3 regions of the Massilia endophytica genome follow, and region 1 is predicted to be linked to each of the others. Evidence: predicted binding sites of a transcription regulator. Region 1 holds the regulator's gene; each other region holds the start of a gene.
The links. Region 1 encodes LexA, which represses DNA repair genes until DNA is damaged. Its sites were predicted from a motif close to ACTGTATNNNNATACAGT; they were not measured.
Positions count from the first base shown of each region.

Region 2: a site for LexA is predicted at 1,177-1,194, ahead of LSQ66_RS15205 (error-prone DNA polymerase). Genes of this name have one in related genera too.
Region 3: a site for LexA is predicted at 1,172-1,189, ahead of LSQ66_RS19090 (putative DNA modification/repair radical SAM protein). Genes of this name have one in related genera too.

Region 1 is NZ_CP088952.1:3,195,693-3,197,953, forward strand. It holds gene priB (primosomal replication protein N) at 1-269, opposite strand, end outside; gene rpsF (30S ribosomal protein S6) at 289-669, opposite strand; gene lexA (transcriptional repressor LexA) at 888-1,529, shown strand; gene LSQ66_RS14595 (glutathione S-transferase family protein) at 1,532-2,158, shown strand; gene LSQ66_RS14600 (hypothetical protein) at 2,208-2,261, opposite strand, start outside.
Region 2 is NZ_CP088952.1:3,315,085-3,317,345, reverse strand. It holds gene LSQ66_RS15215 (TonB-dependent receptor plug domain-containing protein) at 1-236, opposite strand, end outside; gene LSQ66_RS15210 (PhzF family phenazine biosynthesis protein) at 344-1,126, opposite strand; gene LSQ66_RS15205 (error-prone DNA polymerase) at 1,254-2,261, shown strand, end outside.
Region 3 is NZ_CP088952.1:4,166,667-4,168,927, forward strand. It holds gene LSQ66_RS19090 (putative DNA modification/repair radical SAM protein) at 1-1,159, opposite strand, end outside; gene xth (exodeoxyribonuclease III) at 1,277-2,053, shown strand; gene LSQ66_RS19100 (extracellular catalytic domain type 1 short-chain-length polyhydroxyalkanoate depolymerase) at 2,059-2,261, opposite strand, start outside.

The DNA.
Region 1 (2,261 bases):
ATGTGAAATACCAGGCTTTTGCTGTTGCGGTTTTTCTTGGCCAGGAAACCCGTGAACTCGTAGACTCCGCCCAGGGCCGCCGCGTTGAACCGTCCTGAAATCTCCCCCGCAGCGACTGCGGCGATGTCGAACTCGGTCAATCGGGCGATGCCTGCCTCCATCTGTTGCGAACTGTGCTGCAGTACTGCATTCACAATCGGCAGACCGGCCGGGGTGTAGCGCAAGGCGTCCCGTTCGGTGATGAGGGCGGTGAACTGGAGTTGGTTCAGTTCCGTTTCCTGCTAAGACTTAGGCCGCTGCGGCTGCTGCTGGTGCTTCGGCGCGATGGCTCTTGGCCGCGTCTTCACGCTGGACCGACTTCATCATCGGCGAAGGAGCGGTTTCCGCTTTCTTCATCTTGACGGTCAGGTGACGCAGCACGGCATCATTGAATTTGAATGCGGTTTCCAGTTCGACCAGAGTCTCGTTGTCGCACTCGATGTTCATGCAGATGTAGTGTGCCTTGGCCAGTTTCTGGATCGAGTACGCCATTTGACGGCGGCCCCAATCTTCCACGCGGTGCACGTTACCGCCGCGCGAGGTCACGCTGGCCTTGTAACGTTCGATCATCGCGGGCACTTGCTCGCTTTGGTCCGGATGGACGATAAATACGATTTCATAGTGACGCATGCAAACTCCCTTAAGGACTGTGAAAATAGCCCACCCCGGCGTCAAGACGAGTGTGGGAAGAGGTAAGCCCGCAAGCATAGCAGGTTTCGCTGCTGATTGGAAGAGCGGCCAGGGGGACAGACCCCTTTAAGAAATATTTCGCCCAAAACAACAAATTCCTTGCAATATCCCTCGCACTGTACAAAAATACAGTCTGTCGATATCCACAGTGACACACCATGATCAAGCTGACTGCAAGGCAAGAAGAAATCCTCAATCTCATCAAGGACGCGATCGAGAACACCGGATTCCCGCCGACCCGCGCCGAGATTGCGGCCGAGCTGGGCTTCAAGTCCGCCAACGCCGCCGAGGAGCACCTGAAAGCGCTGGCGCGCAAGGGCGCCATCGAAATTACCGCCGGCACCTCGCGCGGCATCCGCCTGCTGGGCTCCTTTGCCGAGTCCAGCACGCCGATGGCGCACGTCCCTGCCCCGCTACTGATGAGCCTGCCGCTCATCGGCCGCGTCGCCGCCGGTTCCCCCATCCTGGCCCAGGAAAACCTGGAGACGAGCTACAGCGTCGACCCCAGCCTGTTCACCTCCAAGCCGGACTACCTGCTGAAAGTGCGCGGCGAGTCCATGCGCGACGTGGGCATCATGGACGGCGACCTGCTGGCCGTGAAGAAGGTGGACAGCGCCAAGAACGGCCAGATCGTCGTCGCCCGCCTGGGCAACGAAGTCACGGTCAAGCGCTACCGCCGCGTGGGCTCGGTGATCGAACTGCTGCCGGAGAACTCGGACTTCAAGACCATTACCGTCAACCCCGATGACGAGTTCGCGCTGGAAGGCTTGGCCGTCGGCCTGCTGCGCACCTGGCACTGAGCATGGGGTTCCAGCTTTACGGCAGCTGCGAGTCCGGCCACAGCTACAAGGTTCAGCTGATGCTGAACGTGGCGGGCGTGCCGCACGAGTACGAGGAGATCGACCTGCGCCTGGCGCGGGAAGACCGTCCCGAGCCTTTCCGCAGCCTGGCGAAATACGGCGAAGTGCCGCTGCTGGTGCATGACGGCAGGCCCTATGTGCAGTCCAACGCCATCCTGCTGCACATGGCCGAACACCTGAACGCCTATGGCGGCGAAACGCAGGAGCGGCTGGAACGCGTGCGCGAATGGCTGTTCTGGGAAGCGAACCGGGTCGGCATGTCCATGGCCCACCTGCGCTTCGGCCAGAAGTTCGACGACGAAGGCGCTTATTCGGGCACGGTGCTGCCCTGGTTCCGCCGCCGCTTCGATGCGGACATGATCCGTCTGGAAGAAGAGCTGGCGGACGGCCGCGCCTTCATCCTGGACGACCAGGTCAGCGCAGCCGATTTTTCCCTGTGCGGCTATATGTACTGGCCCGGGCAGGCCAGCGTGAGCTATCCGCCGCTGGTGCAGGCCTGGCTGAACCGCATCGCGGCCCTGCCAGGCTGGCAGCATCCTTACGAGATGCCGGGCGCCGATCCCTGGTAGTTCAGGCCAGAGCGGCGATCTTCAGGCGCCGGACGCCGATCCCTGGAAATTACCTGGGCTTGGCCGATATCACGGGCCGGCTGCGCGATTCCCACGCCAGCTC
Region 2 (2,261 bases), 120 kb from region 1:
TCGGAAGCGCGGGTCAGCGGAATAATGTCGACCGGCACCACGGTGTCGGTGGTGGAGGTGGCGGCCACGGCGCGGCGCGAACCCACCACATTCACGGTCTGGATATCGCTCTTGGCCCCAGGGGCAGCGGTTTGCGCGAGGGCGGCGGGGGCCAGCGAGAGGGCGGTGCCGCCATACAGGGCCAGCAATACAGCTTTACGAAGCGTGGAGTTTGAAAACACGTTGGCATCTCCCATGGAAAAATTTGATTCTATGCGAACCGGTCCATGGTGAACTATGACTAATTTTGGTCTTGTGACAATTTTGCGAACATACATTATTTACTGTATGTACAACGCAACAGCTAGGCCGCTTCGGCGGCTCCGCCGATCAGGATGTGTTCGCCCTCCAGCACCGTGTCGATCCGGCAGGGCTGGCCCTGCCGGGCGCCCTGGTAGAGGCTGACGCTGCGGCCGAGGTGGACCGTGAGTGCGCCAGCGGCCACGCCGGTGGCCGCATCTTCCAGCGCCGGGTCGAGGTGGTTGAAGTTGCGGCCTTCGAAGCTGCCGTCGCTGCGGCGGCACCAGGCGTAGCAGCCGCTTACGCCGTGGGCCTTGCCCCAGGCGAGGACGGCAGGCAGGTCGGGTTCCAGGGCTTGCAGGGTGGCGCTGTCCTGCACTTCGAGCAGCAGCTTGGGGCTGCCGACCGAGGCAATGGCGGGAGGGGAGGCGAGGACGACGCCGGGCTGTGCCAGCAGCTGGCCGGGCAGTTCGGGCGGCAGCGGAACGTCAGGCGCCGCCTGGCGCGCCATGCCGATGAAGATGCGGCCGTCCTGTGCGGACAGGGTCAGGAGCTGGCCGCGCATCGCCGTGCGCACAATGAGGGGGCCGGGCTGGCGGTCCAGCAGCACGCGTCCAGCCGCGAGGGTGGCGTGCAGGCAGAGCGGGCTGCGGGTGTGGGGATAGAAGTAGTCCAGCGTGTAGGCGGCCTCGCTGTCGCCGGCGGTGACGAAAACGGTGGCGGGTTTGCCAGCGTCGGCGGCGAAGCGCTGGCGTGCCGCTTCGTCGCGTGTGTCGTTCAGCATCACGAGAGCAAGGTTGCCTTCACCGGCGCGCACGCCGAAGCATTTCAATTCAAAAGTTTCCATACTTCACAGCATAACGGACTCCGCCGGAACGCGTGGGGGAGGGGTATAATACTGTATGTTTGTACAGTATTAAGCCATGGTTCCCCGCTCACAGTTCGGATTGCCCGCCTATGCAGAGTTGTTCTGCATGACGAACTTTTCCTTCCTCCAGGGCGCCTCGCACGCCGAGGAGCTGGTGCTGCGCGCCATGGAGCTGGGCTACGAGGCGCTGGCCATCACGGACGAGTGTTCTCTGGCGGGCGTAGTGCGTGCACACGGGGAAGCGAAGCGGCATGGGTGGGACGGCAAGCTCCTCATCGGCAGCTGGTTCCGCCTCACCAATCCGGATGGCAGCCATGCCCTGTCCCTGCTGGCCATTGCGCAGAACCGCAACGGCTACGGCAACCTCTCCGAGATGATCACGCTGGCCCGCACCCGCATCGCAAAGGGCAGCTACCTGCTGCATCCGGACGATTTCGCGGCGCCACCGCCCGAACGCGCCCACCTGCGCGGCCTGCCCGATTGCGCCGTGATCCTGCTGCCCGACTATCCGGTGTACGAGGCGGGGGATGTGGACCGCCTGCACCGCCAGGCGGCGTGGATGTCCGCCACCTTCGGCGGCCATAGCTGGATCGGCCTGACCATGCTGCAGCGCGCCTTCGACGACGCGCACCGCATCAGCATCGACGAGGTGGCGCTGCAGCACGGCATGCCTGTGGTGGCGGCGGGCCATGTCTGCATGCACGTACGCTCGCGCAAGCCCATGCAGGACATGCTGACCGCCGTGCGGGTAGGCCGCCCGGTGGCGGAATGCGGCTACGAACTGTCGCAGAACGCCGAGCAGCACCTGCGTTCGCGGCTGCGGCTGGCCAACGTCTATCCGCGCCGCGCGCTGGAAGAGACCATGCGCATTGCGGGCAGCTGCGCATTCTCGCTGGAGGAGCTGAAGTACGAGTATCCGCACGAGCTGATTCCCGAGGGGCATACGCCGTCCAGCTATCTGCGGCAGGAGACCATGCTGGGGGCGCACGAGCGCTATCCGGAAGGCATACCGCTCAAGGTGATGGAGCTGCTGGAGAAGGAGCTCGAACTGATCGCCGAGCTGCGTTACGAGTTCTTCTTCATCACGGTCTACGACGTGGTGAAGTTCGCGCGG
Region 3 (2,261 bases), 970 kb from region 1:
CCGATGGCGTGGTGTCGCGCGCGGGCGAGTAGTCCGCCGTGATGATGAAGGGCGCGATCTTCTTCATGCTGCAGCGCAGCCGCGAAAGGTCGGCGTAGCGCACCTGGCGCATGCGGCGCAGCTCCACGATACGCTTGGCGTTGCGCAGGCCGATGCCGGGAACGCGCGCGATCATCGCCAGCTCCGCGCGGTTCAGGTCCATGGGGAAATGCTCGCGGTTGGCGAGGGCCCAGGCGAGCTTGGGATCGATGTCGAGAGCCAGATTGCCGGAGGCGGGCAACAGCTCCTTCACCTGGAAGCCATAGCCGCGCAGGAGAAAGTCCGCCTGATAGAGCCGGTGTTCGCGCAGCAGGGGCGGCGGCGCGAGCGGCACGCTTTTCGGGCTTTGCGGAATGGGGCTGAAGGCGGAGTAATAGACACGTTTCAGCTTGTAGCTGCCGTACAGGGTTTCGGCCGTGCTGAGAATGCGCTGGTCGTCGCTCGCATCCGCGCCCACGATCATCTGCGTGCTCTGGCCCGCCGGTGCGAAGACAGGCGCCTTCGGCTCCGCTTCCTTCTCGTCCAGCTTCAGGCGGATATTGCCCATGGCGAGCTTGATGGTATGCACGCTCTTCTCAGGCGCCAGCTGCTCGATGCTGTTCTGCGTTGGCAGCTCGATGTTGACGCTCAGGCGGTCGGCGTAGCGGCCCGCCGCCTCGATCAGCGCGGCATCCGCATCGGGAATGGTCTTCAGGTGGATATAGCCGCGAAACTGGTGCACCTCGCGCAGCTCGCGCGCCACGGCCACCAGCTGCTCCATCGTATAGTCGGCGGAGCGGATGATGCCCGAGCTGAGGAAGAGGCCATCGATATAATTGCGCAGGTAGAAATCGACCGTGAGCTTGACCACTTCCTGCACGGAGAAGCGGGCGCGCGGCACGTTCGAGCTGCGCCGGTTCACGCAGTACTGGCAGTCGTAGGCGCAGAAGTTGGTAAGCAGGATCTTGAGCAGGGATACGCAGCGGCCGTCCGGCGTATAGCTGTGGCAGATGCCCATGCCGTTCGTGGCGCCGATACCGTCGCGGCCTTCGGAGGAACGCTTCGGCGCGCCGCTGCTGGCGCAGGACGCATCGTACTTCGCGGCGTCCGCCAGGATTTCCAGCTTGTCGATCGTTTCCATGCCTGCTTCAATACTGTATAGACATACAGTCTATCATTTTCTGTCCAAGACAGGACATCGGTGCGGCAATCGTGTCGCACTCCGTGCACAATAGCGAAAACTTGAGAGAACCGGACCATGCTGATCGCCACCTTCAACGTCAACGGAATCACCAGCCGCCTGCCCGCCCTGCTGCAATGGCTCGAAGAGAAGCAGCCGGACGTAGCCTGCCTCCAGGAGCTGAAGGCGCCGCAGGAGAAATTCCCCGAGCAGGCCATCCGCGACGCGGGCTACTGCCCCATCTGGCACGGTCAGAAAAGCTGGAATGGCGTTGCCATCCTGGCGCGCGGCGTGGAGCCGCAGGAGATCGGGCGCGGCCTGCAGGGCGACCCCGAGGACGCGCAGAGCCGCTATATCGAGGCGGTGGTGAACGGCATCGTGATCTGCTGCCTCTATCTGCCCAACGGGAACCCGGCGCCGGGGCCCAAGTTCGACTACAAACTCAAATGGTTCGAGCGCCTCATCAAGCGCGGCGAGGAGCTGCTGGCGACAGGCGCGCCGGTGGTGATGGCCGGCGACTTCAACGTGATGCCCACGGAGCTTGACGTCTACAAGCCGGAACGCTGGGTGGACGATGCGCTCTTCCGCCCCGAGACCCGCGAGGCCTTCCACCGCCTGGTGGCGCAAGGCTGGACCGATTCCCTGCGCGCCATGCATCCCGGCAAAAAGATCTACACCTTCTGGGATTACTTCCGCAATGCCTTCGGCCGCGACGCAGGCCTGCGCATCGACCACCTGCTGCTCAGCCCCGCGCTGGCGGACAAACTGGTGGCGGCTGGCGTGGACCGCGAAGTGCGCGGCCGCGAAAAACCCAGCGACCACGCGCCGACGTGGATCGAGCTGGACCTGGGCTGACCCGGCTAGCTGCTCCCCTCCCGACGCGGCAGCAGGCCGAAGAATTGCAGCATGGCGCGGCTCGCATCCGGGCCTGCGCAGTCCGTATAAGTCCCGTCCGCGCTGCCGCCGGCCCAGGCGTGCCCGGCTCCATGCAGCACCCAGTGCTCGGCAATCACCTGGCCATTCCCGTCCTGATACCTGGACCGGGTATAGCGCCGCCCGCCCG